One region of the Castellaniella sp. MT123 genome, then DNA from elsewhere that is predicted to be linked to it. Evidence: predicted binding sites of a transcription regulator. Region 1 holds the regulator's gene; the other holds the start of a gene.
What was found. The regulator LexA, encoded in region 1, represses DNA repair genes until DNA is damaged. The targets are predictions, from matches to a motif close to ACTGTATNNNNATACAGT.
Positions count from the first base shown of each region.

Region 2: a site for LexA is predicted at 4,295-4,312, ahead of recA (recombinase RecA). Genes of this name have one in related genera too.

Region 1 covers NZ_CP154879.1:1,112,527-1,120,188, reverse strand. Annotated here, with positions in the region: gene tig (trigger factor) at 1-242, shown strand, start outside; gene clpP (ATP-dependent Clp endopeptidase proteolytic subunit ClpP) at 242-901, shown strand; gene clpX (ATP-dependent Clp protease ATP-binding subunit ClpX) at 915-2,210, shown strand; gene lon (endopeptidase La) at 2,447-4,906, shown strand; gene lexA (transcriptional repressor LexA) at 5,065-5,817, opposite strand; gene ABCV34_RS05115 (amino acid aminotransferase) at 6,033-7,238, opposite strand; gene uvrB (excinuclease ABC subunit UvrB) at 7,418-7,662, shown strand, end outside.
Region 2 covers NZ_CP154879.1:968,193-975,854, forward strand. Annotated here, with positions in the region: gene metE (5-methyltetrahydropteroyltriglutamate--homocysteine S-methyltransferase) at 1-1,637, opposite strand, end outside; gene ABCV34_RS04450 (LysR substrate-binding domain-containing protein) at 1,759-2,673, shown strand; gene recX (recombination regulator RecX) at 2,679-3,167, opposite strand; gene recA (recombinase RecA) at 3,160-4,230, opposite strand; gene ABCV34_RS04465 (response regulator transcription factor) at 4,450-5,151, shown strand; gene ABCV34_RS04470 (sensor histidine kinase N-terminal domain-containing protein) at 5,161-6,621, shown strand; gene ABCV34_RS04475 (MFS transporter) at 6,672-7,662, shown strand, end outside.

The DNA.
Region 1 (7,662 bases):
GCGAACTCATCAAGGCCGCCGACCTCAAGGCCAAGCCCGAACAGGTGCGTGCCCGCATCGAGGACTTCGCCAAGAGCTACGAGCAGCCTGCCCAGGTGGTGGCGTATTATCTGTCCGATCGCCAGCGCCGCGCCGAGATCGAATCGCTGGTGCTCGAAGACAACGTCGTCGATCACGTGCTGGCGGCGGCACAGGTCACCGACGAAGCCGTGGATTTTGATACCTTGATGGGAACGCGTTGATGTCCAGGTTCACCGATTTCTATGCATCGCTGTATGGTGGGGAATCCGTCGTTCCCACCGGCCTGGGCTACGTGCCCATCGTGATCGAGCAGTCGGGTCGAGGCGAACGGTCCTACGACATCTACTCGCGCTTGCTGCGCGAGCGGGTGATCTTCTTCGTGGGCGCGGTCAACGACCAGTCGGCCAATCTCGTCGTGGCACAGCTGCTGTTCCTGGAATCGGAGAACCCCGACAAGGACATCTCCCTGTACATCAATTCCCCGGGTGGTTCGGTCTACGCCGGGATGGCCATCTTCGACACCATGCAGTTCGTCAAGCCGGCCGTCTCTACGTTGTGCACCGGGCTGGCTGCCAGCATGGGTGCCTTCCTGCTGGCTGCGGGGGAAAAGGGCAAGCGTTACGCGCTGCCGAATTCCCGGATCATGATCCACCAGCCCTCGGGCGGTGCCCAGGGCCAGGCATCCGACATCCAGATCCAGGCCAAGGAAATCCTCAGCCTGCGTGAACGCCTCAACGGCATTCTGGCCGAGCGCACCGGTCAGGATATCGAGCGTATCGGTGTGGACACCGAGCGCGACAATTTCATGTCCGCCGACGAGGCTCAGGCCTACGGGCTGATCGACAAAGTATTGGTTTCGCGCGCCAACGAAGCCAGATAAGCACAGGTTTGCCATGACCGAAAAAAAAGGATCCAGCGAGGATAAGACCCTGCACTGCTCCTTCTGCAACAAAAGCCAGCACGAAGTCCACAAGCTGATCGCCGGCCCTTCCGTTTTCATCTGCGATGAATGCATCAGTCTGTGCAATGACATCATCCGCGACGAGAAGCAGGAAGCGGCCCGCGACGCCGTGCGCAATGAACTACCCACGCCCCTGGAAATCAAGACCTTCCTGGATGGCTATGTGATCGGTCAGGAAACGCCGAAGCGCAATCTGGCGGTGGCGGTCTACAACCACTACAAGCGCATCCGATATACGGATGCCAAAAGCGGTGACGTGGAACTGTCCAAGAGCAACATCCTGCTGATCGGCCCCACCGGGTCGGGCAAGACACTGCTGGCCCAGACGCTCGCGCGCATGCTGGACGTGCCTTTTGTCATGGCGGATGCAACGACGCTGACCGAAGCCGGCTACGTGGGCGAGGACGTCGAGAACATCATCCAGAAGCTGCTGCAGAACTGCAACTACGAAGTCGAAAAGGCCCAGCGCGCCATCGTCTACATCGATGAGATCGACAAGATCGCGCGCAAGTCCGACAATCCCTCGATCACCCGTGACGTGTCCGGCGAAGGCGTGCAGCAGGCCTTGCTGAAGCTGATCGAAGGCACGGTCGCATCGGTTCCTCCCCAGGGCGGGCGCAAGCATCCCAATCAGGATTTCGTCCAGGTCGACACCACGAATATCCTGTTCATCGTGGGCGGCGCCTTCGATGGTCTGGAAAAAATCATTCGTGACCGCAGCGAACGCTCCGGCATCGGCTTTTCGGCCACGGTGCGCGCACGCTCCGAACGGGGCGTGGGCGAACTCTTCGCCGAGGTCGAACCCGAAGACCTGATCAAATTTGGCCTGATTCCCGAACTCGTGGGCCGTCTGCCGGTGGTCGCCACCCTGGAAGAGCTGAAAGAGGACACGCTGGTGCGCATCCTGACCGAACCGCGTAACGCGGTGGTCAAGCAATTCCAGAAGCTCTTCGAGATGGAAGAGGTCGAACTCGACGTCACGCCCGAGGCGTTGACGGCGATCGCCCAACGCGCCATCAAGCGTCGCACTGGTGCGCGGGGCTTGCGCTCCATCATCGAGCAGGCTTTGCTGGGAACGATGTTCGAGCTGCCGTCGCGGCAGGACATCAATCGCGTGGTGCTGGATGTGGATGCCGTCGAGGGTCGGGATACCCCGACGCTGATCGAAGGACCGCGGGGCACCCACAAGGCTGAAGAGGAAAAACCCCTGCGCTCGGCGGCAGCCTGATCCGGCGGGACGGGCCCCGTCTCTCATGGCGGGGCCATTCGGTCGGTCCACATGCGTATCCCGTCCCGCCTGCTCCGCCGGCAGTCCGATCCGGAACCTGACACTCTACCTATATACTGGGAACAACCAGGTCTTGAAAGACCCGGTCTCGACTCCATATGGAGAAGCAGGCAAGACGCGAAAAAGGAAGCCTGCGCTTCCTTTTTTATTGGAACCACATATTTTAGGAAGCAACCATGTCTGCTAGCCAGATTCTGACCCAGGAACCTGCGGATCTGCCGCTGCTGCCGCTGCGGGATGTCGTGGTCTTTCCCCACATGGTCATTCCCTTGTTCGTAGGGCGGCCGCGCTCCATCAAGGCGCTCGAACTCGCGATGGAGGCCGGCAACAGCATCATGCTGGTTGCCCAGAAATCCGCGGGCAAGGACGAGCCGACCCCCGAGGATCTGTACGAGATCGGCTGCGCGGCCAGCATCCTGCAGATGCTTAAACTTCCCGACGGCACGGTCAAGGTGCTGGTCGAAGGGCTGCAGCGCGCCCGCGTCCATTCGGTGTCGGACGCCGAAACGCACTTCATGGCCAATGTGACCGGCATCGAAGAAGACCAGTCCGATCAGGCCGAGGCTGAAGCCCTGCGCCGCGCCGTCTTGGCGCAGTTCGAGCAGTACGTCAAACTGAACAAGAAGATCCCCCAGGAGATCCTCACCTCCTTGTCGGGCATCGAGGATGCCGGCCGCCTGGCCGACACGATCGCGGCCCATCTGCCACTGAAGATCGAACAGAAGCAGTCCCTGCTGGACATGATCGGTGCCGCGCAGCGCCTGGAGGCCTTGCTCGCGCAGCTGGAATCGGAGATCGACATCTTGCAGGTCGAGAAGCGCATTCGCGGCCGCGTGAAAAAGCAGATGGAGAAAAGCCAGCGCGACTACTATCTGAACGAGCAGGTCAAGGCGATCCAGAAGGAACTCGGCGAGGGCGAAGAGGGCGCCGATATCGAAGATCTCGAGCGCAAGATCGTCTCGGCCCACATGTCGAAGGAAGCCCGGAAAAAGGTGGATGGCGAGCTGAAGAAGCTCAAGCTCATGTCGCCGATGTCGGCCGAGGCCACGGTGGTTCGCACTTACATCGATACGCTGATCGGCCTGCCATGGCACAAGAAAAGCCGCGTGAATAACTCGCTGAGCAATGCCGAGGAGGTCCTGAACGCGGATCACTATGGCCTGGAAAAAGTCAAGGAACGCATCGTCGAGTATCTTGCGGTGCAGCAGCGCGTCGAGAAGCTGAAGGCACCTATCCTGTGCCTGGTCGGGCCTCCAGGGGTCGGCAAGACCTCGCTGGGGCAATCGGTTGCGCGCGCCACCAATCGCAAGTTCGTGCGTATGGCCCTGGGCGGCGTGCGTGACGAAGCCGAGATCCGCGGCCACCGGCGTACCTATATCGGGTCCATGCCGGGCAAGATCCTGCAGAACATGGCCAAGGTCGGCGTTCGCAATCCGCTGTTCCTGCTCGACGAGATCGACAAGCTGGGCGCGGATTTCCGTGGCGATCCGTCGTCGGCTCTGCTGGAGGTCCTGGATCCCGAGCAGAATCACACGTTCCAGGATCATTACATCGAGGTCGATTTCGATCTGTCCGACGTCATGTTCGTCGCCACGAGCAACACGCTGAACATCCCGCCGGCGCTGCTCGACCGGATGGAGGTCATCCACCTGTCGGGCTACACCGAAGACGAAAAAGTTCACATCGCCTACGACCATCTGCTGCCCAAGCTCATGAAGAACAACGGTGTGCAGGAAGGCGAACTGGTGGTGACCGAATCGGCCATCCGTGACATCGTGCGCTACTACACGCGCGAGGCGGGTGTGCGTGCGCTGGAACGGGAAATCTCCAAGATCTGCCGCAAGGCCGTCAAGCGGCTGCTGTCGGCCAACCCGGTCATCCGTGGCCGCAAGGCCGTGAAGATCCAGGAATCCATCACAGTCGATTCGGCCAACCTGAACGATTACCTGGGGGTGCGTCGCTTCAGCTTCGGTGTGGCCGAGAAGGAAGACCGGGTTGGTCAGGTGACGGGCTTGGCGTGGACCGAAGTCGGTGGCGAGCTGCTGACGATCGAAGTCGCCGACATGCCGGGCAAGGGTGTGGTCACGCGCACGGGCTCCTTGGGCGACGTGATGAAGGAATCCGTCGAGGCCGCCCGGACGGTGGTGCGCGCCCGTGCCCGTCAGTGGGGCATTGCCGACCAGGTATTTGAAAAACATGACCTGCACGTGCACTTCCCTGAAGGCGCCACGCCGAAGGATGGTCCATCGGCGGGGATTGCGATCACGACGGCCATGGTGTCCGCCTTGACGGGCATTCCGGTTCGCGCCGATGTCGCGATGACGGGTGAAATCACCCTGCGCGGCGAGGTTCTGGAAATTGGCGGCCTGAAGGAAAAACTGCTGGCGGCGCATCGTGGTGGCATCAAGACCGTGATGATCCCGGAGGAAAACGTCAAGGACCTGGCGGAAATCCCGGACAACGTGAAAAACCACCTGGAAATCATCCCGGTGCGCTGGATCGACCGGGTGCTGGAAGTCGCGCTGCAGCGTCTGCCGACGCCACTGTCAGAGGAAGAGATCGCCCGCTTGGCGGCTGACGCGGTGGCGGCGGCCAAGCCGGCGGAATCCGGTAGTGGCGGGGTGATCAAGCACTAGCACCGATCTGCCCAGTGCCGCTGACGGCCTTCTGGGTCGCACGATCGGATGTTCCGGATCGTGCGACCGGGAAGGCCGTTTTTCTGCTGATCGAGGCGGAAGCAGGGATCCCGCCCGGAAAAGGTGGACAGGATCAGGGAATCCGTGTGAACGGGGCGTTAGTGCAGCGCCGTGGTGCGGATCAGCCCGACGGCAATGCCTTCGATGGCGAATTCGTCGCCTGCGCCGATCACGATGGGTTCAAAGTCGGGGTTTTCCGGCAGGAGCCGGATGCGCCGCCCCTGGTGTTCCAGACGCTTTACTGTGACTTCGTCGCCCAGCCGCGCGATCACGATCTGGCCGTGACGGGCCTGTGGTGTGCTGTGCACAGCCAGCAGGTCGCCATCCAGGATGCCTGCGTCGCGCATGCTGCTGCCGCGTACGCGAAGCAGGTAATCGGGCGCGGATTCGAACAGATGGGGGGACAGCGGGATTTCGCGTTCGACGTGTTCGGCTGCCAGAATAGGGTGGCCGGCAGCAACGCGGCCGATGAGTGGCACCAGACGCTGATCGGACGGGGCTGTCCAGATCGGGGCGCCGGGCGGAGTCAGCAGGGTGGCCGGTGAGCCCGTCGCGGCCGCATGGGGTTGCGTGCCTGTGGGAGGCAGCGTCGAGGTCAGGCCGTGCGGCCCGGTGAAGGCCTGGCCTTCGGTTGCCTGCGCGGTCAGCTGGATGCCGCGCGAGGTACCGGCCGCCAGCTGGATGTAGCCTTTGCGTTCCAGCGCGCGCAGATGGTCTTCGGCGGCGTTGGCTGAACGAAAACCCAGGGTGCGCGCGATTTCCGCCCGGGTGGGCGGGCGCCCCGTCCGGGAGATTTCCTGGATGATGAGCCCAAGGATCTGGGATTGCCGTGCGGTAAGCTTCAGGGCCATGGAACGATACTGGATGAAAAACCAGTTCATATTGTGATCGAACGCGTAACGACGCGCAAGTGGCCAAGTGCCGATCGCGGGTCGAGCCGCGCGCCGCCGCGCGAGCGGAAAAGAAAAAGGCCCGGGGTGTGGACCCGGGGCCTTTCTAGCCTGTTGCATTGTTTCGCGCGACAGCCAGACAGGACGCTGGCCTGGCGCATTTACCGGTTGTGCGGTCAGCTCTTCAGGACTTCGCCAATGGCCTTGGCCACGTAGTCGATGTTGCCGCTGTTCAGGGCAGCCACGCAGATACGGCCGCTGCCCACGGCATAGATGCCGAATTCCTCACGCAGGCGCTCGACTTGGGCTTTGGTGAGGCCGGAGTACGAGAACATGCCGCGCTGCGTCTTCACGAAGCTGAAGTCGCGGTCCACACCCTGGGCGTGGATTTTATCGACCAGTTGGTGACGCATGGCGCGGATGCGATCGCGCATGCCGGCCAGTTCCTCGGCCCACACGGAGAACAGGTCCGGCGTATTCAGAACTGTGGAGACGATCGCGCCGCCATGGGTGGGGGGGTTGGAGTAGTTCGTGCGGATGACGCGTTTGAGCTGACTGAGCACGCGGGCGCTCTCGTCGTCGCCGCCGGTGACCAGTGTCAGCGCGCCGACCCGTTCGCCATACAACGAGAACGACTTCGAGAATGAGGAACTGATGAACAGGGTCATGCCCAGATCGGCGAACTGGCGCACGACCGAGGCGTCTTCCTCGAGCCCGGCGCCAAAGCCCTGATAGGCGATGTCCAGGAAGGGGACCAGCTGGCCGGCTTGCAGGGTTTGCGCAATCTGGAGCCATTGTTCGGCGCTGGGATCGACCCCGGTGGGGTTGTGGCAGCAGGCATGCAGCACCACGATCGTGCCGGCGGGCAGGGCGCGCAGGGAAGCCAGCATGCCGTCGAAGTTCAGGCCATGGGTCGCGGCGTCGTAATAGTCGTAGCTGACGACGGGGAAGCCGGCAGCCGAAAACAGGGCTTCGTGGTTGGCCCAGCTGGGGTTGCTGATGGCGACCTTGGCATTGGGCAGGATCTGCTTCAGGAAATCGGCACCGACCTTCAGGGCCCCCGTGCCGCCCAGTGTCTGGACCGTCACGGAACGGTGATCGGCGATCAGCGGGGAATTTGCGCCCAACAGCAGCGCGCGGGCCCCCTGGTTGTAACCGGGGATACCGTCGATCGGCAGGTAGTTGCGCGGCGCGGCCTGTTCGTACAGCCGGCTCTCGGCCTGGCGGACGGCCTTCAGCAGCGGGATGTGGCCGGCGTCATCGGTGTAGACGCCCACGCCCAGGTTGACCTTGGTGGACCGGGTGTCGGCTTTGAACTGTTCGTTCAGACCCAGGATGGGATCGCGCGGAGCGAGTTCGACGGAAGCAAAGATAGAGGACATGGGGGTAACGTCTGAGACAGAGGGAAAAGAGGGATCTTGGTCGCGATGGCCAACGATGGGATAATAAGGGGTTTACCAGAATAGTGTCCAGATGAGCCATGGAGATCGGCATGAATTCCCGGGATGAGGCCGGTTGGTCGGATGAAACATCGGGCGACATGGATGTGGCGCCCGGTGGCATGTCTGTGACTGGTGTTGCGCCCGACGGGGCGGCGGATAGCCCGGCCGGTGCCCCCGGCTTCGTGCGTTTTCCCGGCAGTCCGTTTCAGCTGTTTCAGCCCTATCCGCCGGCCGGCGACCAGCCGGCGGCGATCCAGGCGCTGGAAGCCGGTGTGCGCGATGGCCTCATGTGCCAGACCCTGCTGGGGGTGACGGGCTCGGGCAAGACCTACACGATGGCCAACCTGATCGCGCGCACCGGGCG
Region 2 (7,662 bases), 140 kb from region 1:
GCGACCGTCATGGGGGCCAGACGCGCGACGTCGCCGTAGATGAGCGGCGGCTTCACGCAGCGCGAGCCGTAGCTCTGCACCCAGCCATAGGCGGTAAAGGCAAAGCCGGCCAGCAGCTCGCCGAAGTATTCGACCATGTCGTTGCGCTCCGGCTCGCCGTGCACCAGCACATCCAGTCCGATGTCCTCCTGGAAGCGGATGACGCGCTCGATTTCTTCGCGGATGGCCTTCTCGTAGGCGGCATCACCCAGGGCACCGGCACGCCAGTCGCGGCGCAGGGCGCGGATCTCGGGCGTTTGCGGAAAGGACCCGATCGTGGTCGTGGGGAAGTCCGGCAGCCCCAACCGCTGCCGCTGACTGCGGATGCGCTGGGCAAAGGGAGTCCTGGCACGGCTGATGGTGGCGGACTCGGCCAGCCGCCGGGCCACGTCCTGGCGATGGATGCGGGCGGAATGGGCGCGATCCTGAACTGCCTGTCGGGTCTGTTCCAATGCGCGCAGGCTGTTTTCGTCGGCAGAACCATCCACCAGGGTACGCACCAGGCGCAACTCGTCGAGCTTCTGGATGGCAAAGGACAGCCAGCTGCGCAGTTCGGCATCCAGCCCGGTTTCCAGGGACAGATCGATCGGCACGTGCAGCAGAGAGCAGGACGGCGCAAGCCACAGCCGATCGCCCAGTCGCTGCGCGACCGGATTCACCCGCGACTGGATGGCGTCCGGGTCGGCGCGCCAGACGTTGCGCCCGTCGATCACCCCCAGGGACAGAACCTGGTCGGCACGCAGTCCCTGCACAACGGAGTCCAGCTGCGCGGGGGCACGGACCAAGTCCACGTGCAGCCCATGGACGGGCAGCGCCCGCACGACGTCCAGATTCGCATCGATGCCGCCAAAGTACGTGGCCAGGAGCACCTTCGGCCCTTGCGCGGCAAGACGATCATAAACACCCGCCAGTGCCTGCTTCCAGGTATCCGGCAGATCCAGCACCAGAATCGGTTCGTCGATCTGGACCCAGTCCACCCCTTGCGCCGACAGGCGCTGCAGGACCTGCTCGTAGACCGGCAACAAGGCTGGCAGCAGTTGCAGCTTGGCGTCGTCCGAAGCCCCCTTCGCATAGGCGTCACCCTTGCCCAGCCACAGCCAGGTCAGAGGCCCCGGAATCACGGGGCGGGCGCGATACCCGAGCGCCTGCGCTTCCGCGACTTGTTCGAACAGGGATTCACGCGCAATACGGTAGGTCTGCCCCGGATGTAGCTCCGGCACGATGTAGTGATAGTTGGTGTCGAACCATTTGGTCATTTCGCACGCCGCCGCCGGCGTGCCGGATGGGGCACGGCCGCGCCCCATGCGAAACAGGGTGTCGAGTTCGACCGGCGCATCATCGGCCTGCCCGAAGCGCGCGGGCACAGCCCCCAACAACGTCGTCCACTCCAGGATATGGTCGTACCAGGCGAAATCACCGACCGGTACCCATTGCAGCCCGGCCTGTGCCTGGACCGCCCAGTGCCGGGCCCGCAGTTCACGCCCCGTCTCCAGCAAGCTGGCCTGATCGGCTTTGCCGGCCCAATAGGCTTCCTGGGCGCGCTTCAGTTCACGGGCGGCGCCGACACGGGGGAAACCCAGATTATGAATGATCGTCATGATTAATCCTGATAACATTAAAATTTCTCAATGAACGATATTGTGCAGGGATTCGGCCCCAATAAAAAATCAAATCCTGCACGCATAAGATGAGAGAAACTCATGTTGAAGGAAGATCGAGATGATTGAAGTCCGCCATCTGGAAACCCTGCTGGCAATCCGGGACGGCGGCAGCCTGCAGGAAGCGGCCGAGCGGCTGCACCTGACGCAATCGGCCTTGTCGCACCAACTGCGCGATCTGGAAGTGCGGCTGAAGACATCGCTACTGAACCGGCGCACCCGCCCCGCCCGGTTGACCACGGCCGGTCTGCGCCTGGTCTCCCTGGCTGAAGACGTGCTGCCGCGCATCCGTGCCGCCGAACTGGAATTGCGCCGCCTGTCGGCCGGGCGCGCAGGACGGCTGCACGTAGCCATCGACTGCCATTCCTGCTTTCAGTGGCTGATGCCGACGCTGGATGCGTTCCGCAAGGACTGGCCGGAAGTGTCGCTGGACCTGTCGGCCGCGTTCTCTTTCGCACCCCTGCCCGCCCTGACGCGCGGCGATCTGGACGTCGTCATCACCTCGGACCCAGAACCAATGGATGCGGTGCGATATACGGCGCTGTTCGGCTATGAACTGGTTCTGGCGGTGCCCAGCCAGGGGCCGCTGGGCACGGCCCGGCGGATCGATCCCGAAGACCTGGCCGATCAGATCCTGATCACCTATCCTGTGGACCGCGGCCGCCTGGATATTTTTACGGCCTTCCTGGATGTGGCCGGCATCGAGCCGGCCGGCGTGCGCACGGCGGAATTGACCCCCATGATCGTACAGCTGGTCGCCAGCGGCCGGGGGGTCGCCGCCCTGCCCAGCTGGGCGCTGGACGAATACCGGAATCTGCCTGGCGTCCGGATCATACCGCTGGGTTCGGGAATCTGGCGCACGCTGCAGGCGGGTGTGCGGATCGAGGACGCGGACACGCCCTACGTGCAGGCGTTTCTGGAACAGGCGAGCAAGACCTGTTTCGAGACCCTGCCCGGAATCCGCACCGTGGCCTGACAGGATCAGACAGGATCGTCATCCGCCAAATCGCCCGCGCCCTCGAAGCGGGCGGACAGCACTCGCCGGATGCAGTCGGTGGTAAACCCCCGGCCGGCCAGGTAGCGGTACTGACGGGCATATTCGCGGGCATCGGCGGGGGGTTGCCCGAATTTTCGCTGCCAGACGCCCTGCGCGCGGCCCAGTTCGGACCCCTGCAGTTCGTGTTGCAGATCGCAGAGCTGCTGCGCATCCACGCCCTGCTGGCGCAGGGCCTGCACGATGCGCCTCGCCCCCTGGCGCGGCGCGGTGCGGTGCACATAGGCCTTGGCGTATCGTTCGTCGGACTGCCAGTGTTCGCGCTGCAGGTCATCGAGGACGGCTTCGATTTCCGCGGGATCATCGCTATATGCGGATAGCTTTCGGCGCAATTCAAGGCGGGAGTGTTCCCGCCGGGAAAGATAGGCCACGGCCCTGGCCTTGAGGCTGGGGCCGGACCGGGAGGCATCACTCATTCACGGCGGCGGACAGCCCACCCGAATTGCCACCGGCCGACTCGGCGCGCAGCGTGATCCCCAGGTGTTCACGCACCCGGTTTTCGATTTCGAACGCCAGGTCGGCGTGTTCTTTCAGGTAGTCGCGGACATTGTCCTTGCCCTGCCCGATGCGGTTGCCGTTATAGCTGTACCACGCGCCGGATTTGTCGATGAAGCCGGCCTGCACGCCCAGATCGATGATCTCGCCTTCGCGCGAGATGCCGGTGCCATACATGATGTCGAATTCCACCTGTTTGAAGGGTGGCGCGACCTTGTTTTTGACGACCTTGACCCGGGTTTCGTTGCCGACGACCTCGTCGCCCTTTTTGATGGAGCCGATGCGGCGGATGTCCAGGCGCACGGACGCATAGAATTTCAGCGCGTTGCCGCCCGTGGTGGTTTCGGGGTTGCCGAACATCACGCCGATCTTCATGCGGATCTGGTTGACGAAAATCACCATGCAGTTGGCGCGTTTTATCGTGGCGGTCAGTTTGCGCAGCGCCTGGCTCATGAGGCGGGCCTGAAGGCCCGGCAGCGAATCCCCCATGTCGCCTTCGATTTCGGCTTTCGGCACCAGGGCTGCCACCGAGTCGATGACGATGAGGTCGACCGAGCCGGAGCGCACCAGCGCGTCGGTGATTTCCAGCGCCTGTTCGCCCGTGTCGGGCTGCGAGATGAGCAGGTCTTCCAGGTTGACACCCAGATGCGAGGCATACTGGACGTCGAGCGCGTGTTCGGCATCGACGAATGCGCAGGTGCCGCCGATCTTCTGCATTTCGGCAATGACCTGCAGGGTGAGCGTGGTCTTGCCGGAGGATTCGGGACCGTAGATTTCGACTACACGTCCCCGCGGCAGACCACCGACGCCCAGGGCGATGTCCAGCCCGAGCGACCCGGTGGACACGACCTGAATGTCGTGTTCGACCTGGTTGTCGCCATAGCGCATGATGGAGCCTTTGCCGAATTGCTTCTCGATCTGCGACAGCGCGGCGGCCAGCGCCTTGGCGCGTTCGGGATTGGCCTTGCCGGTGCGTTCGTCCATGAGGGGGTTCCTTTCGTTGGGATCTTTGGGATCTGGTGCAGGGGAAATTATGGCACTAAATTATACTGTATAAAAAAACAGATGTGACAATCCCGACGCGCTCCCCAAAAAGGTCCATCGTTAACCCTAAATGACGCCATTCCCCGCCCATGAGAAAATCACTGGGAAAAAGGCGCACGTCAGCGCCCACCACCCGCCCCCCTGGATGTCATTCCCGCCATGCGTATCCTGATTGCCGAGGACGACAGTATTCTCGCCGACGGGCTGTCCCGATCCCTGCGCTACGACGGCTATGCTGTGGATGTGGTCCACGACGGCTCCAGCGCCGACTCCGCCCTGCAACTGCAGGCGTTCGATCTGCTGATCCTGGATCTGGGCCTGCCGCGTCTGTCCGGGCTGTCCGTGCTGCGCAAACTGCGCCAGCGCGGCACCCCCCTGCCGGTATTGATCCTGACCGCCGCCGATTCGGTCGAACAACGCGTCGAAGGCCTGGACCTGGGGGCCGACGACTACATGTCCAAACCCTTCGCTCTCAGCGAACTGGAAGCCCGCGTGCGCGCCCTGATCCGCCGGCACGGCGGCGCCCGCGCATCGGTGCTGCGCCATGGCCGCCTGGCCTTCGACCTGAACGGCAGGGTCGCCACCATCGACGAATCCCCGGTCGAACTGTCCGCCCGGGAAACCAGCCTGCTGGAAATTTTCCTGTCGCGCAGCGGCCGCATGATCAGCAAGCACCAGCTCGTCGACCTGCTCTGCGAATGGGGCGAGGAAGTCACGACCAACGCCATCGAGGTCTACATTCACCGCCTGCGAAAAAAGATCGAACCGGCCGGCGTGCGCATCCTCACCGTGCGCGGGCTTGGGTACTGCCTCGAACCCGAAAACCGCAGCCAGCCGGCCGATACGGCAGCCGTCGACTGACGGCGCGCCATGTTCGACAACCCCAGTCCCGCCCATGGCCGGCGTCGCCCCCGGCGCCACCCAACCCTGCTGGGCCGCATCCTGCTGTGGATGATCGTCCCCCTGTTCGTCCTGTGGTCGATCGGGATCGTGATCACCTACTTCATTTCCCTGAATATCGCCAACTCGCCCTACGACAAAACGCTGACCAGCCATCTGCGGCTGCTGCGCCACGAGGTCGAACAGCAGCGCCTGACCGCTGGCGTCACGCTGTCCGAATCGGCGCGGACAGTCCTGTCCGGCAACGGCGACGAGGCCCCGACCACGTGGCAGATCCTGGACGCCAACGGCCACCTGATGGCCGGCAATCCCAACGTCCCCACCCCGGAAAACTGGACCTACGACATCGACCAGATCCGCTTTCGCAATGCCACGCTGGACCATCAATCGATCCGGCTGGCCTACCTGTGGGGCGGACGCGACCGGGACGGCACCGGCTTCCTGACAGTTGTGGCCGAACCGGCACAGGCCCGCGCCACGCTGCAACAGGAAATCCTGACCGGGATGCTGACGCCCCAGCTCATCATTCTGCCGCTGGCCGCCATGCTGGCCGGCCTGGGCCTGACCCAGGGTCTGGAGCCGCTCAGCCTGCTGCAGGAACACATGCGCCGGCGCAAGCCCAGCGACCTGTCCCCCATCCGCGACGATCTGGCTCCGGCGGAGATCGTGCCGCTCATCGACGCCATGAACAACGTGCTGCAGCGCTTGTCGGCGTCCATCGAATCGCAGCGGCGGTTCGTCGCCAATGCCGCCCATCAGCTGAAGACGCCGCTGGCGGGCATCCGCACGCAATGCGAGATCGCCCTGCGCGAGCGTGAACCATCCCGCATGCGCGACAGCCTGCAGCAGCTCATCACCGGATCCCAGCGGGCCACGCGCCTGGTCAACCAGCTGCTGCTGCTGGCACGTGCGGAATCGCTGGACCCCAATCAATCGCGCACCACAGAACAGCTGGACCTGTACGCGCTGGCCGAAGACTGCACGGGGGAATGGGTGGCAACGGCCCTGGCGCGCGGCATCGACCTGGGTTTCGAATCCCCCGACGAGCCGCTGCCCGTATTCGGCAACCGCACCATGATCCACGAGCTGCTGAACAACCTGATCGACAACGCCCTGCTGTACACACCGGCGGGCGGCCAGGTGACCGTCCGCGCACTGCCCGACGGCGACCGGGTCTGCCTGGAAGTCCAGGATACGGGACCCGGCATCCCGCCCGATGAACAATCCCGGGTCTTCGACCGCTTCTATCGGATCCTGGGCCACGAGGCCGAGGGCAGCGGCTTGGGGCTGGCGATCGTGCGCGAAGTCGCCGAACACCACCAGGCCACGATCGACTTCCCGCCCCCCGGCAACCACCATGACCCGGTCAGCGCCGGGACCCGGCTGCGGGTCTCATTTCCCCGCGACAACGTCCCCAGGACCCGCACATGAATCGAGCCCATTCCGTGACGCCCGACGCGCTGGACGAGGCCAACCGACCCATGACGCACGAAGAGCGCCGGGTCATCCTGGCATCGTCCATGGGCACCGTGTTCGAGTGGTACGACTTCTATGTCTACGGCTCGCTGGCGGCCATCATCGCCCAGCATTTCTTCTCGGCCCTGAACCCGACGACGGGTTTCATCTTCGCGTTGCTCACCTTCGCGGCCGGTTTCGCCGTGCGCCCGTTCGGCGCCCTGGTGTTCGGCCGGCTGGGCGACATGGTCGGACGCAAATACGCCTTTGTGGTGTCGATCCTGATCATGGGCCTGTCCACCTTCCTGGTGGGCGTGCTGCCGTCGTCGGCCTCCATCGGCACGGCCGCGCCGATGATCCTGTTGCTGCTGCGCCTGCTGCAGGGGCTGGCGCTGGGCGGGGAATACGGCGGCGCCGCCGTCTACGTCGCGGAGCACGCCCCCCCGAACCGGCGCGGGTTTTTCACCAGCTGGATCCAGACCACGGCCACCACCGGCATGTTCCTGTCCCTGGTCGTGGTGCTGGGCACCCGCGCCACACTGGGCCAGGAAAGTTTCGATGCCTGGGGCTGGCGGGTGCCGTTCCTGATCTCCGTGCTGCTCCTGGTGATCTCGGTCTGGATCCGCCTGCGCCTGCACGAATCCCCCGCCTTTACCCGAATGAAGTCCGAAGGGCTGATTTCGCGCGCCCCGATCAAGGAAGCCTTCGGCCACTGGCGCAATCTGCGCCTGATCCTGCTGGCCCTGATCGGCCTGACGGCCGGCCAGGCGGTCATCTGGTACACGAGCCAGTTCTACGCCCTGTATTTCCTGACGGAAACCCTCAGGGTGGACGCCAGCATCGCCAATATTCTCGTGGCCCTGGCGCTGCTGCTGGCCTGCCCGTTTTTCCTGGTGTTCGGCTCCCTGTCCGACCGGATCGGCCGTAAACCCATCATCATGGCCGGCTGCCTGATCGCCTGCGTCAGCTATTTTCCGGTCTTCAAGGGCCTGACACACTACGCCAACCCGGCGCTGG